Regions from separate parts of the Pseudomonas asiatica genome, predicted to be linked through region 2. Evidence: predicted binding sites of a transcription regulator. Region 2 holds the regulator's gene; each other region holds the start of a gene.

The links. The regulator FliA, encoded in region 2, starts transcription of late flagellar genes. The targets are predictions, from matches to a motif close to CTAAAGTTTNNNNNNNNNNNGCCGNTAA.
Region 1: ABNP31_RS10640 (methyl-accepting chemotaxis protein) is a predicted target of FliA. The motif match lies at 2,024-2,051, and genes of this name have one in related genera.
Region 3: ABNP31_RS19140 (methyl-accepting chemotaxis protein) is a predicted target of FliA. The motif match lies at 2,630-2,657, and genes of this name have one in related genera.

The regions. Positions count from the first base shown of each region.
Region 1 is NZ_CP157874.1:2,371,430-2,375,708, forward strand. It holds gene ABNP31_RS10630 (PLP-dependent aminotransferase family protein) at 1-1,219, shown strand, start outside; gene ABNP31_RS10635 (tetratricopeptide repeat protein) at 1,457-1,855, opposite strand; gene ABNP31_RS10640 (methyl-accepting chemotaxis protein) at 2,111-3,736, shown strand; gene ABNP31_RS10645 (hypothetical protein) at 3,963-4,279, opposite strand, start outside.
Region 2 is NZ_CP157874.1:4,131,808-4,136,086, reverse strand. It holds gene flhF (flagellar biosynthesis protein FlhF) at 1-517, shown strand, start outside; gene fleN (flagellar synthesis regulator FleN) at 611-1,444, shown strand; gene fliA (RNA polymerase sigma factor FliA) at 1,441-2,181, shown strand; gene ABNP31_RS18490 (chemotaxis response regulator CheY) at 2,285-2,659, shown strand; gene ABNP31_RS18485 (protein phosphatase CheZ) at 2,680-3,468, shown strand; gene ABNP31_RS18480 (chemotaxis protein CheA) at 3,481-4,279, shown strand, end outside.
Region 3 is NZ_CP157874.1:4,268,848-4,273,126, forward strand. It holds gene ABNP31_RS19130 (TolC family outer membrane protein) at 1-93, shown strand, start outside; gene ABNP31_RS19135 (tRNA-uridine aminocarboxypropyltransferase) at 222-821, opposite strand; gene ABNP31_RS19140 (methyl-accepting chemotaxis protein) at 986-2,551, opposite strand; gene ABNP31_RS19145 (LysR family transcriptional regulator) at 2,691-3,584, opposite strand; gene speB (agmatinase) at 3,810-4,279, shown strand, end outside.

The DNA of each region.
Region 1 (4,279 bases), 1.8 Mb from region 2:
TGCCGTTGCCTACTTCGCGGCCAACGAACAGGCTGCCGCGCAGCAGGACCGGCCGGGTGCGTTGTTCTTCGACAACGGTGCCTGTGACCACCGCCTGCTGCCGCAGACCGTTCTGCACCGTTATTACCGTAATGCCTTGCGCAACAGCTTTGCCGCCAACACCGTGCGCCATGGCAGCGCGTGCAGCAGCCACTCCCTGCGCAGCGCCTTGGCCGACATGCTGCGGCACAATCGCAGCCTGAACGTTGGCGCCGAGCATATCTGCCTGACCCAGGGCGTGCAGATGTCGCTGTACCTGGTGGGCAGCGTGCTGCTCAAGCCCGGTGACGTTGTGCTGGTCGAACGCCTGAGCTATCCGCCCGCGTGGGAGATCTTCCGCCAGCTGGGCGCCCGGCTGGTCACCGTGGACCTGGATGACGAGGGCTGCCGGGTCGAGCAGATCGATGCACTGTGCCGGTTGCACCAGGTGCGCATGCTGTACATCACTCCCCATCACCAGTTCCCGACCACGGTCAGCCTGCCTGCCGGGCGCCGCCAGCAGCTGCTGGAGCTGGCGCGGCAGCATGACTTTTGCGTGGTTGAGGAAGACTACGACCATGAGTACCACTTCGCCGGGCGGCCTTACCTGCCGCTGGCCAGCGACCGTCAGCAGCGGCACGTGATCTACATTGGCTCATTGTCCAAGTCCTTGGGCAGTACGTTCCGTTGCAGTTTCATCGTGGCGCCGGCGGAGGTGGCTGCGGCGCTCGAACGCAGGGCGACACTGACCCTGGGGCAGGGCGATGCGGTGATGCAGCAGATGCTGGCGGACTTGATCAATGATGGCGAGCTGAAAAAGCATTTGCGTCGGGTTGCCCGGGAGTATCGCCGGCGTCGAGAGACCCTGTTGGCTTGCTTGCACGATGCCTTTGGCGAGCAGGTAACCGTGCGCGAGCCGGAAGGTGGGCTGGCGCTGTGGGTGAGGTTTGCTGACGGGATCGATGTGGATCAGTTGGTTGACAAGGCGTTGGAGTTGGACCTGGTGGTACGCAGTGGCCGGCAGTTTTCGCCGTTTGGTCATGCGGAAAATGCCCTGCGCCTCGGTTTCGCCTCGCTGGACATGGAGGAAATCCGGCTGGCTACACAACGTTTGGCGCAAGCAGCGAAGGCGATTGCAACAGCGGTCCAGCGCAATCCCTGTGGGCGATCACCCAGCCCTTTGGGTTGCGCTGTCGAGTAGAAAACTGAATTCGCAAGCGGTCCGCGTACCCTGTGGGAGCGGCTTTAGCCGCGAAGAATCCAACGCGGTGCATGGCACCGGCTGCGCCGGTGTTCGCGGCTAAAGCCGCTCCCACAGGGTCCCTGCTGATGCAATGAGTTATGGGTAGTTCCATGAGAGCTGACTTGCGAGTGATCACCGGCGCAGCCGGTGGCAAAGCAGGTCGATGGTGGCCTGACGCGCAGCGTCTGATCGCCGTCAGTGTGCAGCCGTCGGCAGCATGCCCGAGCCCTGGGCCTTGTGCGCGGCTTCTATCAGCTGCAGGTTGCGGCTGCGCAGTGCGTGATTGTTGCCAACACGCAGGTTGGAGCGAAGCGCCAGGGTTTCGGCCTGTTCATACTGCCCTTGCTGAAGGCGCAAAACGCCAAGGTAGTGCAGCGTTGCCGGGTTGTTCGGCTGAATGTGCAGCGCACGCTCCAGGGTGGCCGCCGCCTGGTCCAGTTGGCCGTCGGCATACTGTTGCGAGGCGGTTTCGATCAGCACCGTCGAGGCATTGTTGCTGCGTGCGGGCGCGTAGCGTTCGCCGGCCAGTGCGCCCTGTGCCGTGATTGCGCTGAACAACAGGAGCAGGGCTGACAGAACAGGTGTGCTGGGCATCGGCGGTAGACTCGGCAGGGCTTGGGCAAGCCCCTGGCTGGAGGGCGAGGGGATGCTATCGACCGAATTGGAGCGTTGAAGTTCCCGCCTGGGCGATTTGTTGCCTGTTGCCCGGTCTTTGCCTCGACAACATCTGTTCGGTTACCGCCCATAACCGCACTCCGGCGCCTCAAGCCTGGGGCAGTACCTCCGATAGCAGCACACCCACCGTCGAATCATCGACCAGAAGTGGTGCCAACAAGGAGTACTGCCCGCATGCTTGCCAACCTGAAGATCCGCACCGGAATGTTCTGGGTGCTGTCGCTGTTCAGCGTGACCCTGCTGTTTTCCACCGTCAGTGCCTGGCGGGCGGCGGTGGGCAGTGACCAGCAGATCACCGAACTGGACCAGACCGCGCACCAGTCGGACCGGTTGAACAATGCGTTGCTGATGGCGATTCGCGCCAGTGCCAATGTGTCCTCGGGCTTCATCGAGCAGCTGGGTGGTCATGAGGAAAGCGCCAACAAGCGCATGGCGCTGTCGGTCGAGCTGAACGACAAGAGCCAGAAGCTGGTGGACGAGTTTGTCGAAAACGCCCGCGAGCCTGCGTTGCACGCACTGGCAACCGCGCTGCAGGCCACCTATGGCGAGTATGCCACGGCGGTCGCCGGGCAGCGTGAGGCAACCCGTCAACGTTCGCTCGAGCAGTATTTCAAGGTCAACACCGACGCCGGCAACGCCATGGGCCGGCTGCAGGCGCTGCGCCAGCAACTGGTCGGCGCATTGAGTGAGCGAGGTCAGCAGATCATGCTGGAATCCGACCGGCGCCTGGCGCGTGCGCAAATGCTGAGCCTGGGGCTGCTGGGCATGACGCTGTTGTTGGCGGCGCTGTGCTGGGCCTTTGTTGCCCAGCGCGTGCTGCACCCGCTGCGCGAAGCTGGCCGGCACTTCCAGCGCATTGCCGGTGGCGACCTGAGCGTGCCGGTGCAGGGGCAGGGCGGTAACGAGATCGGGCAGCTGTTCCATGAACTTGAACGCATGCAGCAGAGCCAGCGCGACACCCTGGGGCAGATCAGCAGCTGCGCCAGGCAACTGGACGCAGCCGCCACGGCGCTGAATACCGTCACCGAGGAAAGTGCCAACAACCTGCGCCAGCAGGGCCAGGAGCTGGAGCAGGCCGCCACCGCCGTCACCGAAATGACCACGGCCGTGGAGGAGGTTGCGCGCAATGCCATCACCACCTCGCAGACCACCAGCGAATCCAACCAGCTGGCAGCGCAAAGCCGCCGGCAAGTCAGCGACAACATCGACGGCACCGAGGCCATGACTCGGGAGATCCAGGCCAGCAGCGCGCATCTGCAGCAACTGGTCGGGCAGGTGCGGGACATCGGCAAGGTGCTGGAGGTGATTCGCTCGGTGTCCGAGCAAACCAACCTGCTGGCGCTCAATGCCGCCATCGAGGCCGCCCGTGCGGGCGAGGCCGGGCGCGGTTTTGCGGTGGTGGCGGATGAGGTGCGTACGCTGGCGTACCGCACGCAACAGTCGACCCAGGAAATCGAGCAGATGATCGGGCGCGTGCAGGCGGGAACCGAAGCGGCCGTGGCCTCGATGCAGGCCAGTACCAGCCGCGCCCAGTCGACGCTGGACGTGACCCTGGCTTCGGGGCAGGTGCTGGAGGGTATCTACAGTGCGATCGGCGAGATCAACGAGCGTAACCTGGTGATTGCCAGCGCAGCCGAAGAGCAGGCCCAGGTGGCGCGAGAGGTGGACCGCAACCTGCTGAACATTCGCGAGTTGTCGACATCCTCGGCAGCGGGGGCGCAGCAGACCAGTGAGGCAAGCAAGGCGTTGTCGGGGTTGGTGGGGGAGATGACGGCGTTGGTGGGGCGGTTCAGGGTTTGAGGTCTGGCGGGCACCAGGCTGTGGGAGCGGGCGCGCCCGCGAACACCGGCGTAGCCGGTGCCATCAACCGCGTCGCCTGCTTCGCGGGTAAACCCGCTCCCACAGGGACCCCACCAGCCGAAGGAATGTGCTGTACCTGTGGGAGCGGGCGAGCCCGCGAACACCGGCGTAGCCGGTGCCATCAACCGCATCGCCCGGTTCGAGGGCACGCCATGTGCGCTTTCAGTTATCGATCATGCTTCGAAGAGGAGCGCCCGACCTTGTTGTGTTCCTTGGAATGGGCAATGCCGGACCGGGTAGTGCCACGGCCGTTGTCATCATTGCGCAGGCTTCCATAGTGATTGCCGCTCTCGCCATGGTTGCGGGTGGCCTTGCCGGCATGATCACTCTCGTAGCCGGCGCCATTACCGTTGAACCCACCTTTGCCGCCGCCATTGCCATTACCTTTGGCATATGCGGAACCAATCGGCGAGATATCGGCAGGCAACAATGCAGTTGCGCCGAGCGCCAGGGCACAGGTAAAGACGGCTACCAGGGTTTTTT
Region 2 (4,279 bases):
GCTCAAGACCCTGGGTCGCATCCTCAACGTGCCGGTTACCTACGTCGACCCGGGCCAGTCGCTGGCCGCGGCGCTGGAGCCGCTGTTGCGCAAGCGGGTGGTGCTGATCGATACCGCCGGCCTGCAGGCCAGCGACCCGGCCCTGCGCATGCAACTGGACACCCTGGCCGGGCGTGGCATTGCCGCGAAGAACTACCTGGTGCTGGCCACCACCAGCCAGAAGCAGGTGCTGACCGCCGCCTACCACAGCTACAAGCGCTGCGGCCTGGCCGGTTGCATCCTGACCAAACTCGATGAAACGGCGAGCCTTGGCGACGTGCTGAGCCTTGCCATCAGTCATGATTTGCCAGTGGCCTACCTGACCGACGGGCCGCGCATTCCTGACGACCTGCACCTGCCACGGGGGCACCAGTTGGTCTCCCGCGCGGTCAATGTGCAGCAGCAGGACGAGCCCAGCGAAGAGGCCATGGCCGACATGTTCGCTGATCTCTATCACAACCCACGGCGAGCGGGTTGATGATGAAATGTGTGCAAGGTAGCTATGCCAAGGGGTACGCAGAATTGCCCTACGTGTGGCCTGAGTCCCAGCGAGACAAGGTAAAGAACAGACATGGGTAGCATGCATCCCGTACAGGTGATCGCCGTGACCGGTGGCAAAGGTGGCGTCGGCAAGACTAACGTTTCAGTGAACCTGTCCCTGGCGCTGGCCGAGCTTGGCCGCAGGGTCATGCTGCTCGACGCCGATCTGGGCCTGGCCAATGTCGATGTGCTGCTGGGCCTTACCCCCAAGCGGACCCTGGCCGATGTCATCGAAGGGCGCTGCGAGCTGCGCGACGTGATGTTGCAGGGCCCCGGTGGTGTGCGCATCGTGCCGGCTGCCTCGGGCACGCAGAGCATGGTGCACCTGGCCCCGGCCCAGCATGCCGGGCTGATCCAGGCGTTCAGCGAAATCGGCGACAACCTCGACGTGTTGGTGATCGACACCGCGGCCGGTATCGGTGATTCGGTGGTCAGCTTCGTCCGTGCCGCCCAGGAAGTGCTGCTGGTGGTATGCGACGAACCCACCTCGATCACTGATGCCTACGCCCTGATCAAGCTGCTCAACCGCGACTACGGCATGAACCGTTTCCGGGTGCTGGCCAACATGGCGCAGAGCCCGCAGGAAGGCCGCAACCTGTTCGCCAAGCTGACCAAGGTCACCGACCGCTTCCTTGACGTTGCCCTGCAGTACGTGGGCGCCGTGCCGTATGACGAGTGCGTGCGCAAGGCGGTGCAGAAGCAGCGTGCCGTGTACGAAGCCTTCCCACGCTCCAAATGCGCGCTGGCCTTCAAGGCGATTGCCCAGAAGGTCGATAGCTGGCCGCTGCCGGCCAACCCGCGCGGCCATCTGGAGTTCTTTGTCGAGCGTCTGGTGCAGCCCACCAGCGCGGGACCTGTGCTATGAACGCCAGCGGCTTCAAGATGTACAGCCGGGCGTCGAAAGACGCGCAGTACGAGCTGATCGAGCGCTACGCCCCGCTGGTCAAGCGCATCGCCTACCACCTGCTGGCGCGGCTGCCGGCCAACGTGCAGGTCGAGGACCTGATCCAGGCCGGCATGATCGGCCTGCTGGAAGTGGCCAACAAGTACGACGCCAGCAAGGGCGCCAGCTTCGAAACCTACGCCGGCATCCGCATTCGCGGGGCCATGCTGGACGAAGTGCGCAAGGGCGACTGGGCACCGCGTTCGGTGCACCGCAACACCCGCATGGTAAGCGACGCGATGCGTGCGGTTGAAGCCAGAACCGGCCGTGACGCTAAAGATCATGAAGTTGCTGCCGAACTCCAATTGAGTCTCGATGATTACTACGGGATCTTGAACGATACCCTGGGCAGCCGCCTGTTCAGCTTCGACGACCTGTTGCAGGACGGCGAGCACGAAGGGCTGCATGAGGATGGCGCCAGTGGCCAGGTAGAACCTGCGCGTGGCCTGGAGGACGAGCGCTTCCAGGCCGCCCTGACCGAGGCCATCGCCAACCTGCCGGAGCGTGAGCGCCTGGTGCTGGCGCTGTACTACGACGAAGAGCTGAACCTCAAGGAAATCGGTGAGGTGCTGGGGGTCAGCGAGTCGCGGGTCAGCCAGTTGCACAGCCAGTGTGCCGCGCGCCTGCGCAGCCGCCTGGGGGAATGGCGGGCGCGTTGAGCCCGCTGTCGTTGCAGTCGTTTTCTACGTTGTACCGAATTGTGAATGCGCGCTCGGGGCCGAGCGCGTTTGAGACTGCTTGGAGGTCTACTTGAACAAAGACATGAAAATCCTCATCGTTGACGACTTTTCGACGATGCGGCGGATCATCAAGAACCTGTTGCGTGACCTGGGCTTCACCAACACCGAAGAAGCCGACGACGGCACCACGGCGCTGCCGATGCTGGAGAACGGCCACTACGACTTCCTGGTGACCGACTGGAACATGCCCGGCATGTCCGGCATCGACCTGCTGCGCAAGGTGCGTGCCCACGATCGCCTGAAATCCATGCCGGTGCTGATGGTGACCGCCGAAGCCAAGCGCGACCAGATCATCGAAGCGGCCCAGGCCGGCGTCAATGGCTACGTGGTCAAGCCGTTCACCGCCCAGGTGCTCAAAGAAAAGATCGAGAAGATCTTCGAACGCGTCAACGGCTGAGTCACGTCAGGGGGCGCGCCATGGATTCATCACAAACGTCTTTGGGCGAGTTCGAATCGACCCTGAAGAAGCATGCCCAGGAGCTGGTCGAAAGCCTGGAGCGGGGCCGTTTCGGCGAGGCGGTGCAGCTGATTCACGAGTTGAACCAGACCCGCGACCGCGGCCTGTACCAGGAAGTCGGCAAGCTGACCCGCGAGCTGCACAGTGCCATCGTCAGTTTCCAGATCGACCCGACCATGCCGCAGGCCGAGGAGGTGTCGCAGATAACCGACGCCACCGAGCGCCTGTCGTACGTGGTCAGGCTCACCGAGGGCGCGGCCAACCGCACCATGGACCTGGTCGAGGAAAGCACCCCGGTGCTCAACGACCTGGCCAGCGAGGCCCAGGCCCTGAGCACCGACTGGCAGCGTTTCATGCGCCGCGAAGTGGCTGCGCCGGAGTTCCGTGACCTGGTCAAGCGCGTCGACAGTTTCCTGACGCACAGCGCCGAAGGTAACCGCAAGGTCGCCGGCCACCTCAACGACATTCTGCTGGCCCAGGACTATCAGGACCTGACCGGCCAGGTGATCAAGCGCGTCACCACGTTGGTCACCGAGGTGGAAAGCAACCTGCTCAAACTGGTGTTGATGGCCAGCCAGGTCGACCGCTTTGCGGGCATCCAGCATGACCACGATCAACTGCGCGCAGAAAAAGATCGAGAAAAACATCCGACTCGGGGTGAAGGTCCGCAGATTCATGCCGATAAGCGTGAAGACGTCGTGTCCGGTCAGGACGATGTCGATGATTTGCTGTCCAGCCTGGGTTTTTAAGGAGCACGTTTGATGAGCTTCGGCGCCGATGAAGAAATCCTCCAGGATTTCCTGGTAGAAGCCGGCGAAATTCTTGAGCAACTGTCCGAGCAACTGGTCGAGCTGGAAAGCCGGCCCGACGATGCCGACCTGCTCAATGCGATCTTTCGCGGTTTCCACACTGTAAAAGGGGGCGCCGGCTTCCTTCAGCTGAACGAGCTGGTGGAGTGCTGCCATATCGCCGAGAACGTGTTCGACGTCCTGCGCAAAGGTGAGCGCCGGGTCGACGCGGAACTGATGGATGTGGTGCTCGAGGCACTGGACACGGTCAACAGCATGTTTGGCCAGGTGCGCGAGCGCACCGAAGTGACCGCGGCCACCCCCGAGCTGCTGGCGGCGCTGTCGCGCCTGGCCGAGCCGGGTGGCGCCGAAGCCGTTGAAGTGCCTGCCGCTGCGGCACCGGTTGCCGAAGCGCCTGCCGAGGAGCAGGACATCACCGACAGCGAGTTCGAGCAGCTGCTCGATTCGCTCGATGCGGTCAAGGCACAAGCTGCGGCCGACGAGCAGATGCAGGGCGAGACCGTCAGCGGTGAAGGTGACGAAATCAGCGACGCCGAGTTCGAGTCGCTGCTCGACCAGTTGCACGGCAAAGGCCAGTTCAGCGCCGAGGTTGCCGCGCAGCCGGTTGCCAGCGCGCCGGAAGCGGCCAGCGACGAAATTACCGACGCCGAGTTCGAATCGCTGCTGGACCAGTTGCATGGCAAGGGCACCTTCCAGGCCGATGCCTTGCCCGCTGCCAAGGCGCAGACGCCTGCCGCAACCGATACCAGCG
Region 3 (4,279 bases), 140 kb from region 2:
GAGCTGCTGAGCAAGCAGCGTATTTCGCTGCCGCCGGAAGCGCTGGCTACCACCGAAGTACGCACCGAGGCGCGTTTGCCTGATATGCGTTGATCGGGTTCGAGATAGCCGGGGCCGCTTTGCGGCCCATTCGCAGCACAAGGCTGCTCCTACAGGAAAGCGCGCAACATCTGTAGGAGCAGCCTTGTGCTGCGAATGGGCTGCAAAGCAGCCCCCTGCCCTCACTCGCTACCATGGTTACGCTGGAACGTCTCCAAACCCATGGCCCTGATCTGCCCCTCGATCAACGCCTCGAACGGTGCCAGCAGCGCATCGAAACAGGCAGGCTGCTCCAATGCGTTCAGCGCTCCCACCACCGCCTCGATAGTCGATAACGCCCCCGCCTCCGGCGCCTTGCGCAAGCGGTAGCGTGAAGGCGCGACAGCCCCCAGCGTCACCCGCGGCAACGCCTCCAGCAACGGGTTCAGGTACAACAGCTTGCGCGCCTTGCGCCAGGTGCCGTCGGGCACGATCAACAGCAAGGGTTGGTCGTCCGTCTCGCCATAGGCCACCAATTCCTGGGCGTCGTCACCCGGGAACAGCAGGGCTGGCCGGTAACCGGGGGTCGCCAGCAATTCATTCAGGTCATCGAATACCTCGCCTACCCGCAACTCGGCATTGTTCAGGCCAAGGGCGGCCAGGCGTGCGGTATTCAGGGCGTGGGCGGTTTCACTGGGGTGCTGCAGCAGGATGACGCGGGTGCGGCTGTCGAGTGCGGGGATCAGTGGGCAGAGGCAATGGTCGAGCGGGCGCTGGCAGCGCTCGCAGCGGGGTCTGGGCATGGGGTTCTCCTTGGCGGGAACAGTTTGCCACAGAACCGGGGCCCGCTTTGCGGGCCATTCGCCGGCAAGCCAGCTCCCACAGGTATTGCACAAGGCCCAGGCCTGTGGTGATCCTGTAGGAGCTGGCTTGCCGGCGAAAGGGCCGCAAGGCGGCCCCGGCAATCTCAACGATTGAACCGCTCCGCCAGGCTATGCAGGTACTCCGCCATGCGCTCCAGGTCCTGGCTGATTTCCGCGCCCTGCCTGGCCTGCCCGGCACTCTGGTCGCACAGGTGGGCTATGCGCACGATCTGCTGGTTGATGTCCTCGGCCACATGGCTCTGCTGCTCCGACGCCGTCGCCATCTGCTGGCTCATGCCGGTGATGCGGCTGACCGCCTGGGCAATCCCGCTCAACGCTGCCTGCACCGCCTCGACACTGTGCACGCTGTCCCGCGAGATCTGCTCGCCACGGCTGGCGGTGCTCACCGCGCGCTCTGCCCCGGCGCGCAACGAGGCGATGATCTGGTGGATCTCCTCGGTCGAGGCACGGGTGCGCTGGGCCAGCGATCGTACTTCATCCGCCACCACGGCAAACCCGCGCCCCTGTTCGCCGGCACGCGCCGCCTCGATGGCCGCGTTGAGCGCCAGCAGGTTGGTCTGCTCGGCGATCGAGGTAATCACATCGACCACGCTGCCGATCGACTGGGTCTGCTCGGCCAGGGCATTGACGGCCTGGCCGATGTCGTTGACCGCATTGCTCATGCTGCCCATGGCTTGCAGGCTCTGCATCGCCAGCTCGCTGCCCTGCTGCGCCAGCTGGTCGGCATCGCCCGCTGCGTGCGCCGTGCTCTGCACGTTATGGGTAACCTGCTGAATGGTCGCCGCCATCTGCGCGATGGCGGCGGCGGACTGGTCGGTCTCGCTGCGCTGGCGGTCGAGCATCTGTGCCTGGGCATCGGACAAGTCGGACGACTGCGCCGCCCGCGACTTCACCCCGACCCCGGCATCCACCAGGCGGGTCAAGGCCGTTTGCAGGCGTGCTTCCTCGCTGATGATGGCAAGATCCAGCTGGCCTTGCAGGCCTGGGTTATCGCTGTAGGTCAGTGCCACCAGCGGGCTGGTGAAGGCCTTGGGGTGCTCGGTCAGCGTGCGGCGGATGGCCTGGTTCTGCCGGTGCTCGACCAGATACCAGGCCAGCAGCAGGCTGGCCATCAGCACCCCGAGCGCCGCGTAGGGCGGTAGCCACAGGTAGCCCGCCGCCGACAGCAGGCCCGCACCGATCAATGGCCAACCGTGACCCAGGCCATACCCCAGACGGGCCGCCCACGGCACCGGCGCGCGGCCAGCCCGCAAGCGCGCGTACAACGCCTCGGCGCGGCGGATCTGCTCACGGGTGGGCACCGAGCGCACCGACTCGTAGCCACTGATGCGGCCCTGCTCGTAGACGGCCGTGACATAGGCGCTGACCCAGTAGTAGTCACCGTTCTTCGCCCGGTTCTTGACTACGCCCATCCACGGTTTGCCTTGTTTGATGGTTTCCCACATATGGCCGAACACGGCCGGAGGCATGTCCGGATGGCGCACCAGGTTGTGGGGTTGGCCGACCAGCTCGTCGTAGGTGAACCCGCTGATCGCCACGAAAGCGTCGTTGCAGTAGGTGATGCGGCTGTTGAGGTCAGTGGTGGAAATCAGGCGCTGATCGTTGGGAAAGGTTCTTTCGTGCTCAGTGACGGGCAAATTCATGCGCATCTTGGGCAATCCTTGCAGGATTAAAGGGAGGAAGTCAGCAGCACACACTGATTTGATATATAGCAGGACGCCATTATGTTGTCGGTCAGCGGCACCAACAATTTAACGGGGGCCGACGAAATACAGCATGTGCCGGACTTCAACCCACGTTGAGCTGGCTTTTCAGCAGGTCGCGGAAAGTCTGGATCAACGGTTCGCGGCTGCGCCCGCGGCGAATGATCAGCGAGAACGGTGCCTGGTAGCCAAAGGTGGACGGCGACAGCACGCGCAAGTCGCCCTTGTCGACCCAGGCCTGGGCATAGTGCTCGGGCAGGTAGCCGATGTAGGCCCCGGAGAGAATCAGGATCAACTGCGCCTCCATGCTCTCCACCGTCGCCGCGCTGTGCTTGAAGCCATGCCGGGCCAGTTCGGCCTGGCTCCAGTAGCCACGCCCGACCATGCGCTGCTGGGTCACCACCTGCTCGGGGATACGCCGTTCGGCATACAACGGGTGGCGGCTGCTGCAGTACAGCCAGTGCTGCTCACGGTACAGCGGCTGGTAGAGCAGCCCGCTCATGCGCGAGGAAAACGCCCCGATCGCCAGGTCCAGGCGGTTGTCCTGCACGCCCAGTTGCAGCTCGTAAGGGCTGGACACCGACAGGTGCAGGTGCACCGCCGGGTGTTCCTGGCTGTAGGCGCCGATGGCTTCGGCCAGCGGCAAGGCCTGGTCACCGACCGTGGAGTCGATCACCCCAAGGTTGAGGGTGCCGCGCAACTCACCCTTGAGGGCGGCGGCGTACTGTTCGAAACCGTCTAGCTCGGCCAGCAGGCGCAGTGTTTCCTGGTGAAACAGCTCGCCCTTGCTGGTGAGGCTGAAGCCGCCACGGCCGCGGTGGCACAGTACGATCCCCAGGGCACCTTCCAGCTGGCTCATGTAGGTGCTGATGGCCGAAGTCGACAGGTTCAGCTCGCGCTGGGCATTGGCAAAGCCCTGGTGGCGCACCACGCTGACGAAGATGCGCAGCAGTTTCAGGTCGGGCAAGGTCGAGGCCATGGAGCAACGGTTCCGCAAGGGTGTTTGCGCGCAGTCTAACCGCTCTGCCGGCCTTTAGTTCAGAAATTCCTGAACTAAGTATTTGCCGGTAGCGATTTTTCCCCGGCACTACCTTCAGCAGACTTGGCCGAAATGTCCCTGCCCGCCGGCAAGACCACACCTGGAAGGCGCGCGGCGGCACAGGTTCGAACAAACAGAACAATCGACCGACTGATGAGGCCCACCGTGGACAAGATCCTCCACCAACCACTGGGCGGCAACGAAATGCCGCGTTTCGGCGGCATCGCCACCATGCTCCGTCTCCCCCACCTGCAAAGTGCCCAAGGCCTGGACGCCGCCTTCATCGGCGTGCCACTGGACATCGGTACCTCGCTGCGCTCCGGCACCCGCTTCGGCCCGCGGCAGATCCGCGCCGAATCGGTGATGATCCGCCCGTACAACATGGCCACCGGGGCCGCACCGTTCGACTCGCTGTCGGTGGCCGACATCGGTGACGTGGCGATCAACACCTTCAACCTGCTGGACGCCGTGCGGATCATCGAAGAAGCGTATGACGAGGTCCTCGAGCACAACATCATCCCGCTGACCCTGGGTGGCGACCACACCATCACCCTGCCGATCCTGCGGGCGCTGCACAAGAAGCACGGCAAGATCGGCCTGGTGCACATCGATGCCCATGCCGACGTCAACGACCA